DNA from 3 places in the Clostridium senegalense genome. Region 3 is predicted to be linked to each of the others. Evidence: riboswitches for the same ligand, from Rfam matches in the RefSeq annotation. Region 3 holds a riboswitch; each other region holds the start of a gene.
What was found. A riboswitch is a leader RNA that binds a small molecule or an ion and turns the genes downstream of it on or off. The one in region 3 is predicted to bind cobalamin.

Region 1 (8,549 bases), on a different contig from region 3:
CTCAATAATAACTCAGCCAACTAAAGAAGAGGCTGATTTAGGTATTATATTTATGGATGGTGGCGGATATCTTAATATGTGTGGACATGGTTCTATTGGTGCTGCTACAGTAGCAGTTGAAACTGGTATGGTAGAAGTTAAGGAACCATATACAAATATAACATTAGAAGCTCCAGCAGGATTAATAAAAGCAACTGTAAAAGTTAAAGATGGAAAAGCTGTAGAAACATCTATTGAAAATGTACCAGCATTTTTATATAAAGAAAATATAAAAATAGAGTTACCAGAGATAGGAAAAATATTAGTTGATATATCCTTTGGGGGAAGTTTTTTTGTTTTAGTTAAAGCATCTGATTTAGGTATTGAGATAGATCCTAAAAATTCTACTCAGATTTCAAGTATTGGTATTCAAATTAGAGATATAGTAAATAAAACTATAAAAATAGAACATCCGACATTAAAGCATATAAAAACTGTAGATTTAGTAGAAATATATGGACCGGCAAAAAACATAGATGCTACACTTCAAAATGTTGTTGTATTCGGAGATGGACAAATAGATAGATCACCTTGTGGAACAGGTACAAGTGCAAAGATGGCGGCACTTCATGCTAAAGGGTTATTAAAAGAAGGGGAAGAATTTATTTATGAGAGTATTTTAGGAACTATGTTTAGAGGAAGAATATTAGGAACAACAAAAATTGAAAATTTTAATGGCATAATACCAGAAATAACTGCGAGTGCATATATAACTGGTTTTAATCATTTTGTTATTGATGATACAGATCCTGTTAAGTTTGGATTTAAACTTTCTTAAAAAGTAAAAGAAAAAGTAAAAAAAATTTTTTTAACTATTGAAAAAATTTTTTTTCATGATATAATTATAAATATAAAGTAAATATTGTGTAATAGGTGCTCTACAAAGAGTTAAAAGGGAAAGTGGTTAAAATCCACTGCAGCCCCCGCTACTGTAACGCAGACGAACCAGTATCCACTGAATTATTTTGGGAAGGATGGTGTAGGATGATGCGTGAGCCAGGAGACCTGCCTAGAACTTTGTTTTATAAAACTTCGGAGGGAAGAATTTGTAACAATCTTTGAATTCGTATATTTAATTGAATTTAAATATATTATTTAATATTTGTTATATAAACCTTCGTAAAGTTTACGAAGGTTTTTTATATATTTCCAATAACTTAAATTACTTTTATTTACCTGACTTTAGTAGATATAGGTTAAATAAAAACTTTGTATCTACTAAAGTTTTAATGAAAATTTAAGTAGACTTGATAAACTAATAAAAAATTGATAACATGTTCTTATAAAATAAAATAATAATTTAGAATTATAAATGAAAAAGTAATATAAATAGTTTACTATTATTTAAATTATGCTATATTATATCTTTGTTTTACGAAGATATTTTTTATAAACTTTAAATTATCTCTATTTGATAAGTTTCAGTTAAGTAACGTTAGAGTTTAAATTTTAGATACTTAAAAAATAATAATTGTGAAAAATTTGCTTATATTAAAAAATTAGTTTAGACAACACAGCTAACTGAAGTCTTATGAGAGATAGAAAATTAACTCTTATTAAATTTACACACTTAAGCTATAGGAGAGATGTTTCATTCTCTCCTATGTTTAATTTAAAAGAAAAATATAAAGAAAACAAATATAGGGTTTATAGGTGCCTTAATTTAAGGGTAAAAGGGAAAGTGGTTAAAATCCACTACAGCCCCCGCTACTGTAAGTAGGACAAGTTTAGAATATCCACTGGTTAAAACTGGGAAGGACTAAATGAGGATGAGTACAAAGTCAGGAAACCTGCCTAAAATCTTATGATAATCTTTCGGAGGGAAGGAGAAGTCAGAAATTGATTAAAATTAATATTATATATGTATATTGTTATTTGATTACATGAAAAGAATAGCTAAAAAATTAAATGAAATTTAGTTATTCATTAGGAGATGTTAGTATGAATTTAAAAGATAACAATATATATTTTAAAATAGTTAAAATTATTTTTGGAAGTATACTTTATGCTGTAGCGATAAATATTTTTATTTCACCAAATAAACTTTTAAGTGGAGGTATAGCTGGAATTTCTCTTATACTTCAATATATACTAGATATTCCCTCAGGATATTGGGTATTCATAATAAACTTACCTGTATTTATTATAGGATATAAATTTTTGAAAGATAAAGAATTTATTTTTTTGAGTATTATTGGAATGGTATCAATGTCAGTAGCATTAGTTATAACAGATAAATTGCTTAAAGGATTTGTTGTAAATGATTTAGTTATAGCTACATTTTTTGGAGCTATTTTAAGTGGAATCGGTATGGGAATAATATTTAGGCAAGGTGCATCACAAGGTGGAACAGATATTATAGCAATAATAATAAGAAGAAATAGAGGTATTAAAATATCCTCATTATATTTTGCATTGAATGGAATAATAGTGGCTTTAGGAATTTTTATAACAAGTATAGAATTAACGCTATACACAATAATGCTTATGTATGTAAAATCCAAAGTTATAGATAAAATAATAAATGCTTTTAACCAAAAGAAAATATTAATAATAGTAACTGAAAAAGAGAATGAAGTATCTAATGCAATTATGGACAGTTTGGGAAGAGGAACTACTTTTTTTTATGGAGAAGGCGCTTATACTGGAGTTAAAAGAAAAATCATTTATTCTGTGGTTTCAGAAAAAGAACTTAATAATGCACAAAAATTAATAGAAAGTATAGATAAAAAAGCATTGGTTTCTGTTTCAGATGCTATGGAAGTTCAGGGAAAAGGATTTTTAAAATCTGCCATATAATTCAGACAGTACTTGAGAAATTATTTGAATGTTAGATAAATTTGAAATAAAATGTTAAAATAAAAGTAAATTTTAAATATTAATTATGGGATTGGAGATAATATCATGAGTGAGAATTATAAGTTTTTTCAACACAAAAGTTGCGAATTTTTTCCTTGTCACAAAGTAAATAAAGAGGAAGAATTCAATTGTTTATTTTGCTACTGTCCATTATACTTTCTTGAAGACTGTGGTGGAAACAATGTAATGAGTAATGGAATAAAAGATTGTACTAATTGTATGATACCACATTCAAAAAATGGATATGATTATATATTTAATAAAATAGTATCTGTAAATAATGACAGAGTAGATAAATTTTTAAAAGAAAAATATAAAAAATAGCAATAATCATTAATAATTTGAATAAAGTACTACAAAAAGTTATATCCACCAATTTTATTGGTGGATATAACTTTTTATAATTACTATTAATTAACAGAAGTAAATTGTATTTTAGCTGAATCATGAGTTAAAGGTTCGATAATAAAACCTTGGGATTTTAATCCCTCAATAACACTAGGCAATGCATCTACAGTAGTTGTTTTAGGATTTAAATCGTGCATTAATATATTTGCTTGTTTAACATATGGAGTATTATCAAGTATACTATGGATTATTACATTTTTATCTTGTTTAAAAGTAGCGGCATCCATAGAATCTATATTCCAATCAAAAAAAGTATAACCGAGGTCAGTCATATATTGTGACAAGCCAGGCATAAAATTAGCATCACTATGACCATTTACTCTATTATTAGAACCGCCAGGAAATCTAAAAATTTTAGATGGTTCTTTACCAGTTATAGATTTTAATTTTTCATCTAAAAATTGTATATCACCTAAAAAACTTTCATTATTAGCATAAATTTTATTATAGCTATGAGAAGCAGTATGATTAGCTAAAGTATGGCCTCTATCAGATATTTCTTTGTACATACGTTCCATTCCTGGTTTATAATTTACAAAAAAAGTAGCTTTTACATTGTATTTATCTAAAATATCTAAAATTTTTAAAGTATGATTTGATGGTCCATCATCAAAAGTTAAATATGCAATTTTAGTATTTGATAAAACTTCACTATATTGAGATTTTTTTTCTTTTATACTTTGCTCTAAGGTAATATTTTCCTTAGTTAGCTTATCTTTTTCAGCAACTTTATCTTCAATTGTTTCTGATAAAGTTTTAGTATCAGATTTTGCCAATATAGCCTTTGAATTTATAAATAAAGTAAAAATAAGAATAAATATTGTAAAAATAAGTAGAACTTTTATAAATAAAGCGCTTGTCCTGTTTTTCATTAGATTACCCCCCTATAACCATTAAATACACTATTTTACTATTTTGATAATGAATTAATTTTAGACTCTAAATTATTTTTTTGTTCTAATAACTTAGAATTTTTACTTTTTAAATCACTTATATCTGTATCTAAAGAATTAATTTTAGACTTTAAATTTGTATTTTCATCTTTATATTGATTTAATTTATGATTGCAATAAAAAATTGATATAAAAGACACAAATATTACTAAAGTAAAAATTAAAATAGAACGTTTTTGTTTTTTCTTTAATTTAGATGTATTTTTATATGAAATATTCATCTTTATGTCTCCTTTTAAATAAATATTTTTCCATAACACTACAAATTAAATTATAAACCTATATTTTACTTTTGTTTTTACAAAAATGTTACAAAAATATTTTAGAGACAAATATTGTTTTAAATAATAATTTTATTTATAGAAAAGTAGAAGAAAATCTTCTACTTTTCTAAAAAAAGTTGTTAACAACTGAATTATACAGCTATAAATTAGATTTATTAAATATCTTTTATTTATAAAATATTTAATAAAAAATTATTTTTAATTTTAACAATTTATAATTTGTATAATATGAGCTCATATAAATATCTTTAAGGGTAATCTTTAGATTTTATTTTGATTTTACAATTTTAATAATTAGCATCAATATTACTAATATATTAGTAATAAATACTAATTATTAAAAAATTCATCATAAAAAATTATTTTATATTTTATAAAATAATTTAATTAGTGATTACATTTTTTAAAGCTATTACAATCAGTACATTCAGGCATAGTAGGATTAGTTTCATGAGTACCTACTTCTATTTTGTTTAATGTACAATAGTTAGTATCTTTAGCATGATATTCACATTGTTCTACAGTACATCCAATAGATTCATTTTTTTTCATTAGTAATTACCTCCTCTAAATTTATTGATTAAAGAAATTTTATAATCTTTAATCATTACAATAATATTTTAAGCAATATAAGAAATATTATGTGTATCAAAATGTGGGTGAAAAGTCAAAAAAAAATAATGAAAATGGTACTCAATTTCATTTAAAAAACATATTTTATATAAATATATATATTAAGAACCAATGTATATTACATTACATAATATGTAATGTAATTGTAATTTTAAAAATAAATTAACAAAAGGTAGGGAATGGGTTATGGAGGATAAAATATTTAAGCTTAGCGAATGTAATGTAGGTGAGACTGTAGAAATTACATCAGTGTTATCTACAGGTTTAAGTAAACAAAGGTTATTAGATTTAGGTTTTGTACCTAATACCAAAATTTTCATATTAAGAGAGTCACCTTTTGGTGAGCCGGTAGCTTATCTTATAAGGGAGACATGTATAGCACTTAGAAAGGAAGAAAGTGAAAATATTTTGGTAAGGAGAAGTATTTTATAAAAGTTTTATACAAATATGCTTGGATATCTTATTTATAAATAGTAATAAAAATAAATTTATTTTATTAATCAATTTTTTAGAGGTGAAAAATGGGATTAACTTTTGATTCAACAAAGAAAGAAAATTTAAAAGATATTAAGATTGTTGAAAAAAATAAAAGCAATCAATATATAATATCATTAGCTGGAAATCCTAATACAGGTAAAAGTACTGTTTTTAATGAACTAACTGGACTACATCAACATACAGGAAATTGGCCAGGAAAAACAGTAGTAAATTCTCAAGGAACTTTTAATTATAAAAATAATGAATATATTTTAGTAGATTTACCAGGAACATATTCATTATTGGCTACATCATCAGAAGAAGAGGTTGCTAGAGATTATATATGCTTTGGACAGGCAGACTTAAATATTGTAGTTGTAGATGCAACTTGCTTAGAAAGAAATTTAAACTTGTTAATTCAAATTTTAGAACTTAATCCTAAAGTTTTAGTTTGTTTGAATTTGATTGATGAGGCTAAAAAGAAAAATATAGAAATAAATGTTGAAAAATTAAAAGAATTATTATCAGTTCCTGTTGTTGTAACTTCTGCAAGAAATGGAGAAGGAATTGATATTTTAAAAGAAAATATAGAGGTATATACTAGAGAATATAAAAGAAAAATTCCATTTAAAATAGATTATGATGAGGATATAGAAAGAAAAGTTGATTTTATATCAGAATTGCTATATAAAAAATATAGTGACATGAATTACAGGTGGGTTTCATTAAGATTACTGGATGGAGATAAAACAATTATAAATTCTATACGCAAATATGTTGATGAAAATTTTTTATTATATGATGATGATGATACTAAAAAAATTAAAGAAATTATAGATGAAAGTGTTTCTATTAGGGATAAAATTGCCTTGAAAATATATGAAAGTTGTTCTTATATTGCAGAAGAAACAGTAGAAAAAGATGAAAATCAAATTTTTAGACAACAAAAGGTAGATGATATTTTAACATCAAAAAAATTTGGAATACCAGTAATGCTTATGCTTTTAACTATGATTTTATGGATAACAATACAGGGAGCTAATTATCCATCAAAGTTACTAGCTGATATGTTTAATAATTTTGAACCACATTTAGTAAACTTTTTTGAAAATATAAATAGTCCTATTTGGCTTACTAATATTTTAGTTTTAGGAATGTATAAGACAGTTGCATGGGTAGTGGCAGTAATGTTACCACCAATGGCTATATTTTTTCCTATATTCACTATACTTGAGGATTGTGGGTATTTACCAAGAATTTGTTTTAATTTAGATAAAGCATTTAAAAAGGCTTGTTGTCATGGTAAACAAGTTTTAACTATGTGTATGGGTTTTGGATGTAATGCAGCAGGAGTTATAGCTTGTAGAATAATTGACTCTCCAAGAGAAAAATTAATTGCAATACTTACTAATTGCTTTGTGCCCTGCAATGGAAGGTTTCCAACATTAATAGCATTATCAATGATTTTTGTAGGAGGTACTTTTGCATCTAATACAGCAAATTCAATATTAGCTGCATTAATAGTTGTAGGGTTAGTAATTTTAGGCGTTGCAATAACATTATTAAGTTCATTAATAATGTCAAAAACTATATTAAAAGGTATGCCTTCTTCTTTTACATTAGAGTTACCACCATATAGAAGACCACAAATAATGAGGGTTATATATACTTCTATAATTGATAGAACTATATTTGTATTGGTTAGAGCTATTAAAGTAGCAGCGCCAGCAGGGGTTCTTATATATATATTTAGTAATATTATTATAGGTGACATGAGTATAATAGGGCATATTGCTAACTTTCTAAATCCTATAGCAAGTTTAATAGGCTTAGATGGATTCATATTAATGGCATTTTTATTAGGACTACCAGCTAATGAAATAGTTCTTCCAATACTTTTAATGGGATATTTAGCTAACGGAACTATGGTGGATTATACTAGTTTAGACATGCTTAAAAATATTTTAATAAATAATGGTTGGACTTATTTGACATTATTGAACACTATGATATTTTCTTTATTGCATTTTCCATGTGCAACAACAATACTTACAATAAAGAAAGAGACAGGAAGTAGGAAATGGGCTTTATTTTCTTTGGTTATGCCTACAGTAGTGGCATTTTTAGTATGTTTTATAACAACTACTATATATAAAATAGCTATGTAAGTATGTTTTTATGTAATAAAAAATGAACTGATAAAATGCAGTTCATTTTTGTTTTTTATAATTATATTATATGTTCATTCTTTTTATATTGTCAGGAATTATTAAGTCAGCTAGTGTTGCAGCTTTAACATCAGCTACTGTAGCTTCAGGTCCTAATTCTCTTAAAACAAGACCTTCTTTAGTAACTTCCATAACAGCCATTTCAGTTATTATTAAGTTAACTTGGTGAGCAGCTGTTAATGGTAATGTACATTTTTTCAAAATTTTAGGATTTCCTTTTGCAGTATGTTCCATTGAAACTATAACCTTTTTAGCTCCAACTACAAGATCCATAGCGCCACCCATTCCAGGTACTTTTTTACCAGGAATCATCCAGTTAGCAAGGTTTCCTTCTTGGTCAACTTCAAGTGCACCAAGTATAGTTGCATCAACATGTCCACCTCTTATTATAGAGAATGACATTGAACTATCAAAAAATGCAGCACCAGGTACTACAGTAACATATTGTCCGCCTGCATTTATTAAATCTTTATCTTCTTCTCCTTCTTTAGGTGAAGAACCTATTCCTACAAAACCGTTTTCAGATTGTAGTGTTATATCTATACCTTCAGGAATATAATTAGCAACAAGTGTTGGTAGTCCTATACCAAGATTTACAACATCTCCGTCTTTAAGTTCTTGCGCAACTCTTTTTGCTATAACTTCTCTCATCATACTTCTATCCATAA
Region 2 (8,549 bases), on a different contig from region 3:
CCATAGAAAGTTTTTTAGATTAGTGAATAAGATAAGTAATAAGATAAATAATAAGTATATGTAGATTTTAAATTGAAATTTAAATTTAAATTCAAGTGAAAATTTTATATTCATATTAAATAGAATATATTAATTTAGAAATTTGGAATGCATAAAAGACCTTTGGTTGTAATTTATATTAAATAAAATTTAAAAATATTAATAGAAATTGATGCATAATTTTATTTGGTTATATATAATATTTATATATTAAATTCTAATTTGATATATAAAAAAATTTGAGTGAGGGTTTTATGGATAAAATAGAATTATTAAAAGATATTATAAAAAATAGTACTAACATTGTATTTTTAGGAGGTAACTAACAGTTATAAATAAGTTATAAAAAATTGTTGACAGCCTCCCATATTCATAAAGAGTATGGAGTGATGATTTAGAATCATCCAAAATTCCTTGAACTGCTGGAAGTCCCTAAAGCTAACTAAACTACAACGTAGATATGAAATAAAATCAAGCGTGAAGGTTACGAAAGTAGAAAAAATTAGTTAGATAGTGCATGGTTAAATCCTAAACACTGTAATAATGGGTAATCAGCAACCAAGCCCCGAATAGGGGAAGGCTCAACGACTATTCCGTAAAGGAAGTACACTCAAGTGGGTGGAAGTGGGGAACACCGATTAGGTGATGATATAGTCTACGCTTATGTGAAAGCATAAGAAGTTCATAAGAGAACTGGTATGGAGTAACGAACCATACTGAATATAGTCATAGAACTTATAGAAAGTTATAAGTATATAAGAATAAAAAAGCACTCTATTTTTGAATGCTAGATACAAAATCTTTAAGAATAGTAATTATAAGATTATTAAAAGACCTATTTTGTTCTTTTGCAATATCCTATAATTGTTTCTTTAATTCTTCCTTGGTAAAATAAAGATAAGATATGCGAAAGGAGGTTAAATTATGAAGAAATCAATAAGGATAAGATTATTACCAACACAAGAGCAAGAGTTATTAATGTTAAAATCAATAGGCTGTAGCAGATTTACTTACAATTGGGCATTGAATAAATGTAATGAATTGTATCAGCAAGGAATTAAATATAATATGTCAGATGTAAGAAAAGAATTTACTCAATTAAAAAAACAAGATGATTTTAAATGGTTAAATGAAGTTTCAAATACCACAATGGTTGAAAGTATGAGAAGTTTAGATAAAGCGTTTAAATCGTTCTTTAAAAAGATAGGTAAATATCCTAAATTTAAATCTAAGAGAAAATTAAGACAAAGTTTCTATGTAAGATATGACCGTTTACATTTTAAAAATAATATATGCAATATAGAAAAAAATGGAAAAGTTAAATTCAAAACTAATTATAAAATACCAAATTGTAAATATAGTAATCCGTATTGCAGTTTTGATGGTAAGTACTGGTACTTAAGTTTTGGAGTTGAAGTAGAAGAAAACCAAACTACTTTAAATAAAGATTTATCAATTGGTATAGATTTGGGAATATCTAATTTAGCAATATTGAATTGTCTTGATAAGCCTATTAAAAATATTAATAAAACAAAAAGAGTTAAAAGGTTGAATAAGAGATTAAAAAGATTGCAAAGACAAATATCAAGAAAATATGAAGCAAATAAACAAGGTAATAAATTTGTTAAAACTAATAATATTATTAAATTAGAAAAGCAAATTAAATCATTACACAGGAAGTTATCAAATATTAGATTAAATCATACACATCAAACTACAAATAAAATAATTAAACTATATCCATACAGAATTGTAATGGAGGATTTAAATATAAGTGGTATGATGAAAAATAAGTATTTATCAAAAGCGATACAAGAACAATGTTTTTATGAATTTATTAGACAAATGAAATATAAATGTGAATTTAATGGTATAGATTTTATCCAAGTTGATAGATTTTATCCTAGTAGTAAAACTTGTTCATGTTGTGGTCAAATTAAATCTGATTTAAAACTAAAAGATAGAATTTATGTATGTGATAATTGTGGATTTGAAATTGATAGAGATAAGAATGCTTCAATTAATCTTGGTAATTATGGGTTAGTATAGGTGAATTTTGAGAAATTACTAATCTTAGTAGGATTCGTTGTATCCGAATTAAAGCCTTTAGAGAACTACACCAAACTAAAGTAGAATGTTAGAAATAACTTTGAAATAGAGTTCTACGAAGAAGGAAATAAAGTAAAATTTATATATTTATAACTTTTTATAAGTTTTATGCAACGGAGCAGGAGTTTCAACGGAAAGTAATATTCCAGATTTTAGATCTAATCAAGGAATATATAACTCTAAAAATAAATATAATTACCCACCAGAAGTAATGCTTAGTCATAGTTTTTTTAAAAGTAATACTGAGGAATTTTTTAGATTTTATAAAGATAAAATGATTTTTAAAGATGCCAAGCCTAATTTAGCACACAAAGCATTAGCTAAACTAGAAGAAGTAGGAAAGTTAAATGCTATTATAACTCAAAATATTGATGGGTTACACCAACTAGCTGGATCTAAAAATGTTTTAGAACTACATGGTTCGGTTCATAGAAATTACTGTATGGGATGTAATAAATTTTACAACTTGGATTATATGTTAAAAAGTAATAATAACATACCAGTATGTGAGGTTTGTGGTGATGCTGTTAAGCCAGATGTAGTTCTATATGAAGAAAGTTTAGATAGTGATATTTTAAGAAAGTCAATTTTATCAGTATCACAAGCAGATACATTTATTGTAGGTGGAACTTCTCTAGTTGTGTATCCAGCAGCAGGATTATTGGAATATTTTAAAGGAAAAAATTTAATTCTTATAAATAAAGAAGCTACACCATATGATAATAAAGCTAATTTAGTTATAAAGGATTCTATTGGAAAAGTATTAAGTGAAGCTTTAAAAGAATTGTAATAGAAATTTGATAAATAGATTTAAATTTGAGCTTGTTTTCATATGTAATAATTAAAATTAATAGATATGGAATATAAAATAAGAAGTTTTAGAAATATTTAAGATATTAAATAAAGAAGTTAAAAAGTAGGTATATATATGATACCTACTTTTTAACTTCTTTATAATATATGTATTTACTTATGGGTTCCATGTATTACTTTAAAGCCATTAGCTTTTAATATTTTTTCATGTTTAGAGTAGTTATCACATTCAACCTCTATGCAAAGAGCAATATGAATAGTATCAACATTTTTATTCTTTAATTGATTTATTTTATGTTGCCAATCTTCATCGTTTCCTAATGTGCTTGAACAACCACTGCAATAGAAAAAACTAGCCAAAGTCTCCTTTTTATTTTTATAAATAGTAAAAGCGTCTAAATCGTTATTAAAAGCATTAAGGCATCCAGTTCCAGCGCATTTACCAACTAATTTTCTACAAGACATAATTGCTATTGACATAAAAATACCTCCTTTAAAAGTCTTCGAAAGTAATATAAATTGAATTTTTATTTGGATATTTGTGAATAGTACAGTCTACTTCATAAACATCTTTAATAAGCTCTTTTGTTAATATTTCATTAGGTGCTCCAGTTGCAGCAATATTACCATTATGCATAACATATAATTTATCACAATAAGAAGCAGCTAAATTTAAATCGTGCAATGCAGCAATTACAGTAATACCTAAAGATTTTGTTAACCTTAATATTTGAAGTTGATACTTTATATCAAGGTGATTAGTGGGCTCATCAAGAATAAGTAATTTTACTTGTTGAGCTAGTGCCCTTGCAAGTAGAACACGTTGTTTTTCACCACCAGATAAAGTTAAAAAACTTCTATATCTATAATCAAACATATCAACTTTTTTAAGCATTTCATGAGTTATGTCAATATCCTTATCGTTATCAATTTCAAGAAGACCTTTATGAGGGCTTCTACCTAGTAAAACCATTTGTTCTACAGTCATATCAAAAGCAAGATTGTTGAATTGACTAACAACTCCTAAATTTTTAGCAACGTCTCTAATTGGTATATTTAAGAGGTTTTTTCCATTCAAAAGCATAACTCCAGATTTAGGAGAATATACTCTGTATATAGACTTTAAAAGGGTAGATTTACCACTTCCATTTGGACCTATTAATCCAACAAACTCACCATTTTTTACAGTTAAAGAGACATTATTTACAATAGTTTTATTACCAAAAGCAACATTTAAATCTTTAATATCTAAATTCATAATAAGCTACCTTTCTCCAAATCCGTAAGCACGTGTTATCATAATATAAATAAAAAATGGTGCACCTAAAAGTGAAGTAATTATGCCAATAGGCATTTCCATATTTTTCAGTATTATACGGGATAGCACATCTGCCCAAACTAAGAATATAGCACCTAGCAGTACAGTAGTTGGTAAAAGTTTCTTATGGTCTGAACCAACTAAACTACGGGTAATATGAGGAATAACTAATCCTACAAAACCTATCATTCCACAACATGAAACAAGAACCCCTGATAAAATTGAAACGCTAATTAAATAAAACTTTCTATATTTATTTAAATCTATACCTAAAGTTATAGCAGTTTCATCACCTAAAAGCATTACATCCATAACCCTAGATTGTATAATAAAGATTATAATAAAAAATACAACTATAATTGTAGGTATCAGTAAGTTTGTCCATTTAGCACCAGTTAAAGAACCCATACTCCAATATGAAAGTGAGTGAAGGGCACTGTTATCGTTTGTAAGATAAATCATAAAACTTGATAAAGCAGAACATATTAAGTTAACTACCATACCAGAAAGAACTAATTTTACAGATGTAGCTCTTCCACCTAAATTAGAAAGTTTAAATACTACTATTGAGGCGAGTAAAGCTCCTATAAAAGCCCAAAAGGTTACACCTGTATTTTGTAAAACTCCAGTAAATAATGTAGAGGCACCAATTAATATTGAAAAAGTAGCACCTAGTGTGGCTCCAGAGGAAATCCCTAAAAGATATGGATCAGCTAATGGATTTTGCACTGTAGCTTGCATAACCGTTCCACCAAGAGATAATCCTAACCCAGTTATTACACCAAGAAAAACTCGTGGCAATCGTATTTGCCAAACTATATCAATAGATGCCTGTGGAATTGACTTTCCTTTTAAACTTGTACCAAAAAGTTTATTTAAAATTATACTATAAACATCAGTGGCAGGAAGTTTTACAGAACCTATAGACACTGCTAAAACTATAGATACTAATAAAAGCAACATTAAAGCAATAACTATTAAATAATTATATTTACTTAGTATATTTGAAAAGTTTTTATTTTTCATAAATCACCTATTTATATAATTCAGGATATAATTCTTTAGAGTAGCGTTCAATAGCATCTACTACACGAATTCCACCGGCCCAAGTTTCAGCAAGCCCAGTAACAACTATTGCATTATTTTTAACGGCAGTTACATTTTTCAAGGCCTCATTAGAAGTGAAAATTTTAGCAATTTCAGGATCGTGAATATCTTTTCCATCGCCATCATGTATAAGAAGAATAGTGTCAGGATTTAAACTAACTATATTTTCTAAACTTACAGTTCCAGATTCTTCACCTAAATTTTCTAATCCAGCTTTTAAAGCCATATCACTTACAAGATCATTTTTGCCATATAATCTAAAATCACCTTTTTCTTCAGATTCTAAAATTAATGTTGTTTTTTTCTTGTCAATAGAATTTGTTTTTTCTTCTATTTTAGTTAATCTATCTTTATTGTCTTGTATATATTTATCTGTTTTATCCTTTATATTAAATATAGTTCCTAAGTCATCAATATCTTTAAATAAATTTTCAACAGTATAATTTCCAACGGATTTAACGGTATTACGCTGAGCAAATGTATTAGTACCTCTGCCTATCCATTCGCTTACATCACCAAGTGTTTTATCGGCAAAGACACTTTTCCATCCAAATATAAAATCAGGATTTAAAGATAAAACTTGCTCTTTAGTAGGATATTTTTCAGATACAACTGGAATTTTTGCATATTTGTCTTTAACTTTTTCTGATATAGGGTTGTCCAAATAGCATGTACCAATTAGCTTATCTTCTAATCCTAAGTCTAGCATCAATTCAGTTGTAGTTTGGTTAGTTGTTAAAACTCTTTCTGGTGCCTTATCAAAAGTAATTTCAATTTCTTCGTTATTCACATTATAATTTTTTATAGTTACAGGATAGCTTGAATTTTTATTTTCCTTGGTAGAACTGTTTTCAGTAGATACACTATTTGTATTAGTAGACTTATTATTACTAGAACAACCCATAAATGAAACTGTCATAGCAATGCAAAGTGTAGTACATAAAGTTTTCATAATTGTTTTTTTCATATTTTTTGATCTCATAAATAAAACTCCTTTAATTTTTATAAATAAAAAAACCTATTTAACCTTAAGTGGCTAAATAGGTATAAGTACAAACTTATATAAACACTATCCCCATCTCTCGTAGGCTATTGTAGTGAAAAAATAGGCAGGTATTCTGGCTAAAGATTATTGATATAGAAAAAATAATCTTTTACAGTGGCGGGACCGCGTGGGATTTGCACCCAACTTCCCCTTTTATATAAAAGTGACTTTACTTTTATAACCTATTCTAAAAGTAAGTTAAATTGAATTTAACTTAAAATTTTATTGAATTATCATTGAAAAGCTTATCATAAATTAAAAAATATGTCAAATAATTTTGAAATGATTAATTTTTATAACTAATTGTTCAAATATATAGAGTTCCAAGTTAACTTTTAAACTTATTTAGTTATCAAATGAGAAAATTTAAATTAATATTTTATCAATAATTAGCAGATTTTTTTAGTTAAAAGTTAATAGTGAACAGTTAAATAGTTGTGGTGATTGTTACTCACTATGTTCCTAATAATATTAAACGTACTTTTTTAGAATAAGCTTTGATTGCTTTAGTTTTTATTTATATTTTTATAGAAGATAATTATAATTATAAAAAATTAATTTAAATTTTATTGACAAGGTGTGTATATAGAGTATATACTGTGTATATAGGATATATACGAGTTGAAAATAAAATTTATAAAGGAAATAGGATTCATGAAGATTATGTTTATAATTATAATGTTTTGTATAGCTATAATTTTGGAGCATTTAATTTTCTTTAAAAAACGAGAAAAGATAGAAAAATAATTTTTTTTACTACAACTGTATATAGTGGGTATACTCACTATATAAATAATGTTGAAGAAGAGGGGTATTATGAATATTGTAATTGATAATTCTTCTGGAAAGCCAATATATTCACAAATAGAAGAACAAATTAAAAAATCAATATTTGAAAATAAACTTATATTAGATGATATATTACCATCTATAAGAGCACTGTCACAGGAATTAAAAATAAGTGTAATAACGACTAAAAGGGCTTATGAAGAATTAGAAAAGCAAGGATTTGTTTATACAGTTCCAGGAAAGGGAACTTTTATCTCAAATAAGGATAAAGAATTTATAAAATATACTATAATGGATAATGTTAAAAAATATCTTTTAAAGGGCATAAATGAAGGGAAAAAAATAGATTTATCCTTAGATAATATGAAAGAAAAATTAGAAATTATATATAAGTATTAAAGGAGTTGAGGAGTATGAAAAATGTTTTGGAGATAAAAAATATAACAAAAACCTATAAAAATTTTAAATTAGATGATGTATCTTTTAATTTAGAAAAAGGATATATAATGGGATTTATAGGTGAAAATGGAGCAGGTAAAACTACAACAATAAAATTAATAATGAATTTATTAAAAAGAGATAGTGGAGAAATTAAGATATTTGGAAAAGATAATGTTAAGTATTCTAAAGAAATAAAAGAAAAAATTGGTTTTGTATATGATGATTGTTTTTATTATGAAAAATTATCTATAAAGAAAAATGCTAAAATAATTTCTAACTTTTATAAGCAGTGGAGTTTTGAAACTTTTAGCAAATATTTAAAGATATTTGGATTAAATGAAGATCAAAAAGTAAAAGAACTTTCAAAGGGTATGAAAATGAAATTTGCAATTGCTATAGCACTTAGTCACAATGCTGAGTTTTTAATAATGGATGAACCAACTGCAGGTCTTGATCCAATTGTTAGAGAAGAACTTTTAGATATATTTCAAAAGGTAATTCAAAATGAAGATATAGCTATTTTAATATCAACACATATAACATCAGACCTTGAAAGAATATCTGATTATATAACTTATATTAATAAAGGAAAAATAGAATTTTCTAAACCTACAATTGATGTATTGGAAGAATATCGAATTGTAAAAGGTGATAAAAGTTTATTAAATGATGAAAATAGAAAAGCATTTATATCAATAAATATAACAAGTTTTGGATTTGAGGCTTTAACTAATAATGTATCAAAAATAAAGGCTATATTTAAAGATAGTGTGATTTTGGAAAAGCCAACATTAGAGGATATTATGGTATTTAAAAGCAGAGAAGCAGTTGGAAATATATAATAATGAATTTAAAGATGTAATGGGGTGCGGATTAAGATGTTAAATG
Region 3 (8,549 bases):
AATAAAGATTCATTTCCAAATGTAATAAAAATTTTAACTTTAAATGATATAGATATATATGATGTTTATAAAGTTAAACAAAATCTTGAAAATAGGTTTATGGAAATTACAGAAGGAGTGAAATAATTGAAATTACTAAAAGTAGAAATTTATAAATTAGTAAAAAGTAAAAAATATATTATTTTTATACTCTCCCTAATTATTATGTTAGTTTTTAGTGGAGTAGGACTTTACAAAAATGCACAAAATGAAAAACCAGAGATAAAAATAAAAAATAATGAAAAACTTTTAGTAGATTATAGGGTAAAGGCACAAGATGAAAATTTAAGTGAAGATATGAAAAGAAATTATGAACAAAAGATAAAAGTTGTTGAAAAAGAAAATGAAGAATTAGAAGAAGAGATTAAAAATCCTAATTATAACTGGAAAATTAAGTTAGAGGAAGAAAATAAATTTTTAGAAGAAGGTATAGAGAGTGCAAAAATAGCCTTAGATTATAATCAAATTGAAGAAAATAATGGCAAAATTAAAATTAATAAATATTTGTTAGATAATAATTTAGAGCCACGAAAAAAGTATGAGGTATCTTCTTATTTAGATATGAAAGAAGTTTTAGGTTCTTTAAATGTAATATTTTTACCAATGCTTGTAGTTATTTTAGCTTATGATTCAATAAGTGGTGAGTATCAAAATTCAACTATAAAATATCTTATGGCAAAGCCTATAAAAAGAAGTAGCATAATACTCGCTAAATTTTTATCTGCATTCTTATTAGCCTCTATAAGTATATTTCTATTAGAAATTATATTTTTAATTATCATAGGAATTATATTTAACTTTGGTGATTATATGTATCCTGTAATAGTAGGAACAAGATACAACATAGATAAACTAGGAAATTTAAGTTCTATAAATAATAGCTCATATATAATTCCAATATATAAATATTTAATAAAATCATTAATGTTTCAATTTGTAGCTATACTTCCTATAATAGCATTATCATTATTAATATCAGAAGAATGCAGTACTAATGGAAGTAGTTTAATAATTAATGCAACGATAAATATTGTTGCATCAATTATAACATTTATAACTCCATTAAACTTTCTGAAAAATGTATATCCATTTTGGTTTACATCTTATAATAACAGTATTTCTATAATAGATGGTATTATAAATTTAAAATTAAGTACAACAAATATAAGCTTAAAATTAGGACTAATAGTTTGCTTGATATGGACTATTATTTTTTACTATATAGCCCATAGAAAATTTATAAAAAAAGATGTTGTATAAATGGAGGGTTATATATGATTAAGTTAATATCAATTGAGATATCTAAGCTTGTTAGACGAAAAAAGTTCTTAATAGGAGTAGTATTGCTTTTTATACTTTCAATTTTTATAACTTTTTTAGGGATAAATTTTCAAAAGAAAAATGGAAATACAGAAAGCACTATAAATTTTCAAAAAAATTATATAAAAACTTTAAAAGAAGAATGTAAAATAAATAGTGGAAATGGGGAATATAGTGATATAGATTCGGCTTATAAAATGATAATAGAAGATAGTCAAAAAGAAATAGAGCATTTAGAAAATATGCTAGATGAAAACATACCAAATAAAGACAGATTAAAGATGAAGATTGACTATTGTGAAGAACGAAAAAAAAGATATAGTTCATCATCATCTATGGTTGAATATTATAATGGTGAGATTCTTAAAAGTCAATATTATATAAATAATAGCATCTCTTATGATTTTAAAGGAGGAATAAATGCTGTAGATCAATTGATATATAATATAATACCTAAAATTGGCGAATTAGGATTGTTAATTATAATAGCAGTTATGACAGCTGATATAGTGGCTGGAGAAAATAAGCCAGCTACTATAAAATTTATGTTAGTAAAGCCAATTAAAAGGTGGAAAATAATATTTTCAAAATTTATAGCAGCAATATTATCTATAAATTTAATAATTTTAGTATTAGAGCTTTTAATGTTTATAGTAATTGGACTTATATATGGATTTGGAGATATGTCTCTTCCAAACATTGTAGGAACAACTTACGAATCTATTCCCCCATATTTAATAAGAGAATTAAAACAGATAGTTATTCCAATAGTAGGAAGTAGCTATTTAATTTCAAATGGAATGTTTTTATTACAAATATTAATACTACAATTCTTAGTTGTAACAGCAACAATAGCATTCTCATTTTTGTTTTCAACAATATGTAATGATAGTAATACAGCATTAGTACTTCCTATAATTTTTATAGTGGCTACTCAATGGATTAATATTATAAAATCTGCTCCTGATAAAGGTAATCCAGTTCCACCAGGTGTTTTAAATAAAATGCTACCATTTATATTTACATCTTACTGTGATGAATCTATTATTATAGGCAACAAAATAAATGAACTTTTGGGTATTACTTTTGTAAATTTAAACTTCTCCATAACAGTTTTATTAGGATGGATTAGTATTTGTTATATTATAAGTCATATTATTTTTATAAAAAAGGATATTACAGCGTAAAACTAATAAAAGCTCCAACTTTATAAGGAAGTTGGAGTTTTATTATAGTGTTATAAAATCATATCATTTAAATTTATACGTTTTTAAATCTATAATATGGGTTAAAATATTTTGTAGTAATTCTAAATTATAGTTATAATATGGTATAGACTTATACCATAAGTTTTAAATATATTAAATGAATGGAGCGATAATTATGACAAAGCTTATATCATGGAATGTTAACGGCCTTAGAGCTTGTGTGAAAAAGGGGTTTTTAGAGTTTTTTAAAGAAATAAATGCAGATATATTTTGTATACAAGAAAGCAAATTACAGGAAGGTCAAATAAATTTAGAGTTAGATGGTTATTATGATTACTGGAATTATGCAGAAAAAAAAGGCTATTCAGGTACAGCTATATTTACAAAAATAAAACCACTTTCTGTAAATTATGGCTTAGGTATTGAAAAGCATGACAATGAGGGAAGGGTAATAACTTTAGAATTTGAAGAATATTATGTAGTCACTGTTTATACTCCAAATTCTCAAACTGAACTTGCAAGATTAGAATATAGAATGGAATGGGAAGATGATTTTAGGTTATATTTAAAAGAATTAGAAAAAAATAAACCAGTTATTCTTTGTGGAGATTTAAATGTAGCACATAAGGAAATAGATTTGAAAAACCCTAAAACTAATAAAAAAAATGCAGGATTTACCAATGAAGAAAGAGCTAAGTTTACTGAACTTTTAGAATGTGGTTTTATAGATACATATAGATATTTTAATCCAGATAAAGAAGGAGTTTATTCATGGTGGTCCTATAGATTTAATGCAAGAAAAAATAATGCAGGATGGAGAATAGATTATTTTTGTGTATCAGAAGAGCTAGAGAAAAAATTAGAAAGAGTTAATATTCATACTGAAGTATTAGGTTCAGATCATTGTCCAGTAGAACTTGTAATAAAATAACTATAAATAAAAATATAATTTAAAGAACTTGCCTTAAAACATAGATATATTTTAAGGCAGGTTCTTTTTATATAAAAATATTTTAAAGTTATTGAATAAATTTAAATTGGAGCTTGTTTTTCTATAATTTTTTTAAAGGTATTTTAACATATCAAAATTTAATTGTTTACTATAAAGTAATATTTTCTTAGATTTCTTGATAATAATTTTAGTTTTATAAATACTACATTGTTGTAATACATAGCCATATAAAATCACTTTTTAAAATCTTTTTTATAATTATAATATAATAATTATCTTTATTATAAGTGCACATAATTATTTACAAAGTTATGAAAAAAAATTAATTAATTACATTAATTATTAAAATACTAAATAAAAATTTTAATTATTTTATAAAAAAACAAAAACATACAAAATATTCTAAATGTTTAAAATAAATGTTGAAATTGAAAAATATTTGTAATATAATGAGTGTGACAAGTTAATAGAGATAGAGGATAGGTTCTTTCTTAGCAATAAGAAAGTTAAAATGGAAAGTGGTTAAAGTCCACTACAGCCCAAAGTTACTGTGAAACTGATGAATCCAAAAATACCACTGAGAGATATCTTGGGAAGGTTTGGTAGTAAGATGAAGTTAAGTCAGGAGACATGCCTATACTGGATTGAATCTTTCTTGGGAGAGATAAAATATCATGGATTTGCAAGCATTTATAAAATTGTTGTTTTTATTTTGCTTGTATAAAATATGCTATTTAAGTTCCCAATGGGAACTTTTTTTATTGCAAATTTTTAAAGAGTGGAGGTGATTTAATGAAAAAAAATTATAAAATTTTTCTAGCTATATTGTTAACAATTTTAATAGCATTTTCCGTTGCTTGGGGATGCGAAAGAGGGAAGACAACTACAACTACAACTGAAACTACTACAAATAAAGTAAAAAAAGATGATAGTAGTAGTAAAAAATCTAAAAAAGAAAATAAAAATGATAGCAAAAAAGACTCTAAAGAAAAATCAGAAAATAAAAAAGATGATAATAATAAAAATGAAGATAGTGATAAAGAAAATAGACAAAATATTTCGAATGTTGAAAAAAATAAAGAGGATTTATCACAAAAGGAAAATGCAAAAAATAATGATGATTCCAATGATAGTAGTAATAATACTTCAGATGTAGCAACTAAAAAGGAAGAAAGTCCTGAGGTTGTAGAGTCTAAACCTGAAGAAGATACCTTTACTATGATAATAGGCAAAGATATAAAGGGTTATACCGGTAAAAGTCCTCAACAAGTAAAAGAGTTAACATTAAAAGTAGAGGACGGTAAAAATGCAATGACGTACCTAAGAGAAAATACAGTTATGCAAGAAAATGGTGGATTTATTTTTGAAATTGATGGAATACACAATTTTTACCCTATACCTGAAAATCAAAAAACTCCAGAACAAAAAGCAAATGGAGTTAAAGGAATAGACTGGTTTATATATCTTAATGATAAAAAGACACCAGTAGGAGCAAATGATTTATATGTAAAAAAGGGAGACATACTTTTATTTGATTTTCATGAGTGGGATAAAAGAGAACTTTCACCACCAGAAGATTAAAACACATAACTAACATTAAATAACAAGAATTTTTAATAAGGGGATGAAGGGTTTATGAAAAAGCTTTTTAAGCAAAAGCTTAGTATTTTATTGCTATTTTTTAGCATGTTCATGTTCTTATTACCAGTAAATGCTTCTGCTAAAGTAAATGAAAGCAGAATATATGGTTCAGATAGAATAGAAACTGCTATAAAAATAAGTGAGCAAGGTTGGAAAAGTGGTTCTGATTATGTTTTTATTGCTTATGGGTATGACTTTGCAGATGCATTATCTGTTACTCCTCTTGCAAAAAAATATAACAGTCCTATAATATTATCAAATAAAAATGGCCTTACAGAAAATGCAATTAAGGAATTACAAAGGTTAAAACCTAAAAAGGCATTTATTCTAGGTGGCGAAAGAGCCCTTAGTGCTAATGTTGAAGCACAGATTAAAAAATGCAGCATAACAGAAACAGAAAGAATTTATGGTAGCACTAGATATGAAACTGCATTGAAGGTAAGTGAAAAACTTGGAACAAGTGACACTATATTCATATCTAATGGATTGAGTTATGCTGATGCACTTTCAGTTGCTACTATAGCAGCTCAGAAAGAAAGTCCAATTTTATATACAGAAAAAAATAACATTCCAAGTAAAGTAACAGAGTATATAAAAAAAGTTAACATATCTAAAGCATATTTTGTAGGTGGTACTAATGTAATAGATAATACTGTTGTAACAGGCATAAAAAATAGTGAAAGAATAGCTGGAAACGACAGATATTTAACTAATAAAGAAGTATTATCAAAATTTATTAATTACATAAGTTATGAAAATGTCTATTTTGTAAGAGGAAATGATTTTGCAGATGCTCTATCAATTTCTCCAATAGCAGGACTTAAAAAAGCACCTATAATATTAACAAATAATAATTTAAATAGTGATGTGGAAAAAATTATAAATTCTAATATAACCTCTACTAGTAAATTAACTATAATTGGCGGAGAAAAAGTAGTACCTAGTAGTATATTAGATAAAATAGATTCGAATTTTTCTCAAACAAAATTATCAAAAGATAATGAAACTTTTGGAAATGTAGAAACTATTAAAGAAGTAAGAGGCGATATATTAGTAACTGGAAATAATGTAACTATAAATAATGTTAAATTAAATGGAAATTTAATATTGGATCCAGGTGAAAAAGGAACTGTAAATATTAAAGGAACTACTTGTAAAAATGTAATTGTAAAATCTGGTGACGTTAATAGTATAAATTTAACTAATGTAAAATCAGATAATCTTACAGTGGAAAGTAAAAGTAATGTGGCAGTAAAGCTATTTGAAGATTCAACTATAAAAAATACAGAAGTTAAGTCAAATGCAATACTTAAAAATACAAAAGGGGATTTTGGAACTGTAAAAGTTACAGGAACAAAAGAATCAAATTATAATATTGAACTTGAAGGAAGATTTGATAAAGAAGTATTAGTTAATTGCTCATCAAATATAAAATGTGATGATGTTAAGAATATCAAAATTGATAGTAAAGAAAGTAACTCTAAAGTTACATTAAAAGGCAAAGTAACTGATATTAATATAATTAATTGTTCTAATACAACTTTAGATGGGACAATATCTAATGTAAAAATAGAAAATTCATCACAACTTACAATAGATAAGAATGCTACTATTAAAAAAATTGAAGCACTAGATAAAAGCAAAATAACTATAAAAAATGGTGCAAAAGTAAACTTAATAGAAAAAAATAAGAATGTTACTATATCTGGTAATGCCGATAAAATAGTAGACAACAATTCAAGTAACGGTTCTGGTGGTAGTGGTTCTTCTGAAAAACCTAAAAATGATGAATTTAAATTAATCATTTCTAATGATGGAAATGAGATATTAAATAAAAATCTTAAAGTAGATTCTAAAAAAACAGCAATGGAATATTTAAAAGAAAATGCTGATATTAAAACTAATAATGGTTTTATAAATGAAATAAATAAAATAAAAAGTAAACCATTAAAAAATTTAAGTGAATCTGAAAGAAAGCAAGGTTATCTAGGAGCAGATTGGTTTATATATTTAAATGGTAAGAAAACCGCTGTAGGGGCAAATGATGTTTTTGTAAAATCCGGTGATAAATTAGAATTAGAATATAGATTTTGGGATTGGCATGATTTAGTGAAACCTGGCGATCCAATGAAATTGACAGTGAACGGAATAAACAAGAATGTAAAAGAAAACGAAGATATAAATATTGTAGTTACATGTGTATATAGACCTGTATATGGAGCTACTATAAAAGTAGATGATAAAGAAGTTTCAACAACTAACATAGATGGTAAAGCTACTATAAAAATATCTTCAGCTGGAAAACATACTATATCTGTTTTAAAAGAAGGGGTAAAGGTTGAAAACCAAATAACGGTGTCATCAAACAATCAAGGTGGTGGAACAACAGAACCACCAAAAGATGGTGATGATAAAGATGATGGTATTAATGAAACTGATAAAGAAATTCAATTGTCAAAAGATAATGGAAAATTTGGTGATGAAAGTAAAATTAAAGAAGTAAATAAAGATATATTAGTAAAAGGTAATAATATAGAAATTAGAAATATCAAATTAAATGGAAATTTAATATTGGATCCAGGTGAAAAAGGAACTGTAAATATTAAAGGAACTACTTGTAAAAATGTAATTGTAAAATCTGGTGACGTTAATAGTATAAATTTAACTAATGTAAAATCAGATAATCTTACAGTGGAAAGTAAAAGTAATGTGGCAGTAAAGCTATTTGAAGACTCAGAAATTAAAAGAACAGAAATCAAATCAAATGCAATACTTAAAAATACAAAAGGAGATTTTGGTGCTGTAAAAATTACAGGCTCAAAAGATTCAAATTATGATATTGAATTTGAGGGAACCTTTGATAAAGAAATATTAGTTAATTGTCCATCAAAAATAAAATGTGAGGACGTTAAAAATATTAAAATTGGTACTAAAGAAAAGGATTTAGAAAAAATTTCTAAAGTTATATTAAATGGAAAAATAGATACACTTAAAGTAAGAAATTGCTCTTATACTGCCCTAGATGGAACAATAGCTAAAGTTAAGGTAGAGAATTCGTCTCAGCTTAAAATAGAAAAAACTGCAACTGTAGAAAATATAGAAGCTATAGAAAAAAGTAAAATAAATATAGAGGATGGCGCTAAAGTAAATCTAGTAGAAAAACATGATGATGTAATTTTAGAAGGAAAACCAAATGAAGTAGATAAACTAGAATTTACTTTTGTTATAAAAGATAAAGGTAAGAAAATATTTACTAAAACACTGGAATTAGATACTGATAAAAGTGCTTTACAGTATTTAAGGGAAAATGCTGATTCATTCAATCAAGACTCAACAGGTTTGATATGTGAGATTAATGGCATCTCAAATGTTTCTATGAATTATTTAGA

Region 1: linked by a shared signal. The riboswitch ahead of KQI36_RS08825 (YitT family protein) and the one ahead of KQI36_RS10680 (DUF4430 domain-containing protein) in region 3 are both predicted to bind cobalamin.
Region 2: linked by a shared signal. The riboswitch ahead of KQI36_RS11095 (ABC transporter substrate-binding protein) and the one ahead of KQI36_RS10680 (DUF4430 domain-containing protein) in region 3 are both predicted to bind cobalamin.

The regions. Positions count from the first base shown of each region.
Region 1 covers NZ_JAHLNC010000004.1:27,689-36,237, reverse strand. Annotated here, with positions in the region: gene KQI36_RS08830 (proline racemase) at 1-817, shown strand, start outside; cobalamin riboswitch at 894-1,066, shown strand; cobalamin riboswitch at 1,674-1,851, shown strand; gene KQI36_RS08825 (YitT family protein) at 1,981-2,838, shown strand; gene KQI36_RS08820 (cysteine-rich small domain-containing protein) at 2,944-3,222, shown strand; gene KQI36_RS08815 (polysaccharide deacetylase family protein) at 3,309-4,178, opposite strand; gene KQI36_RS08810 (hypothetical protein) at 4,217-4,480, opposite strand; gene KQI36_RS08805 (DUF1540 domain-containing protein) at 4,931-5,095, opposite strand; gene KQI36_RS08800 (FeoA family protein) at 5,363-5,608, shown strand; gene feoB (ferrous iron transport protein B) at 5,698-7,821, shown strand; gene KQI36_RS08790 (CoA transferase subunit B) at 7,888-8,547, opposite strand.
Region 2 covers NZ_JAHLNC010000006.1:578-9,126, forward strand. Annotated here, with positions in the region: gene KQI36_RS11070 (RNA-guided endonuclease InsQ/TnpB family protein) at 964-2,088, shown strand; partial or broken gene KQI36_RS11075 (NAD-dependent protein deacylase) at 2,252-2,938, shown strand; gene KQI36_RS11080 (CGGC domain-containing protein) at 3,115-3,441, opposite strand; gene KQI36_RS11085 (ABC transporter ATP-binding protein) at 3,455-4,219, opposite strand; gene KQI36_RS11090 (FecCD family ABC transporter permease) at 4,226-5,305, opposite strand; gene KQI36_RS11095 (ABC transporter substrate-binding protein) at 5,313-6,368, opposite strand; cobalamin riboswitch at 6,478-6,632, opposite strand; gene KQI36_RS11100 (GntR family transcriptional regulator) at 7,248-7,619, shown strand; gene KQI36_RS11105 (ABC transporter ATP-binding protein) at 7,634-8,503, shown strand; gene KQI36_RS11110 (ABC-2 transporter permease) at 8,540-8,549, shown strand, end outside.
Region 3 covers NZ_JAHLNC010000005.1:156,428-164,976, reverse strand. Annotated here, with positions in the region: gene KQI36_RS10700 (ABC transporter ATP-binding protein) at 1-126, shown strand, start outside; gene KQI36_RS10695 (ABC transporter permease subunit) at 127-1,299, shown strand; gene KQI36_RS10690 (ABC transporter permease subunit) at 1,314-2,546, shown strand; gene KQI36_RS10685 (exodeoxyribonuclease III) at 2,743-3,498, shown strand; cobalamin riboswitch at 3,984-4,171, shown strand; gene KQI36_RS10680 (DUF4430 domain-containing protein) at 4,312-5,100, shown strand; gene KQI36_RS10675 (cell wall-binding repeat-containing protein) at 5,155-8,549, shown strand, end outside.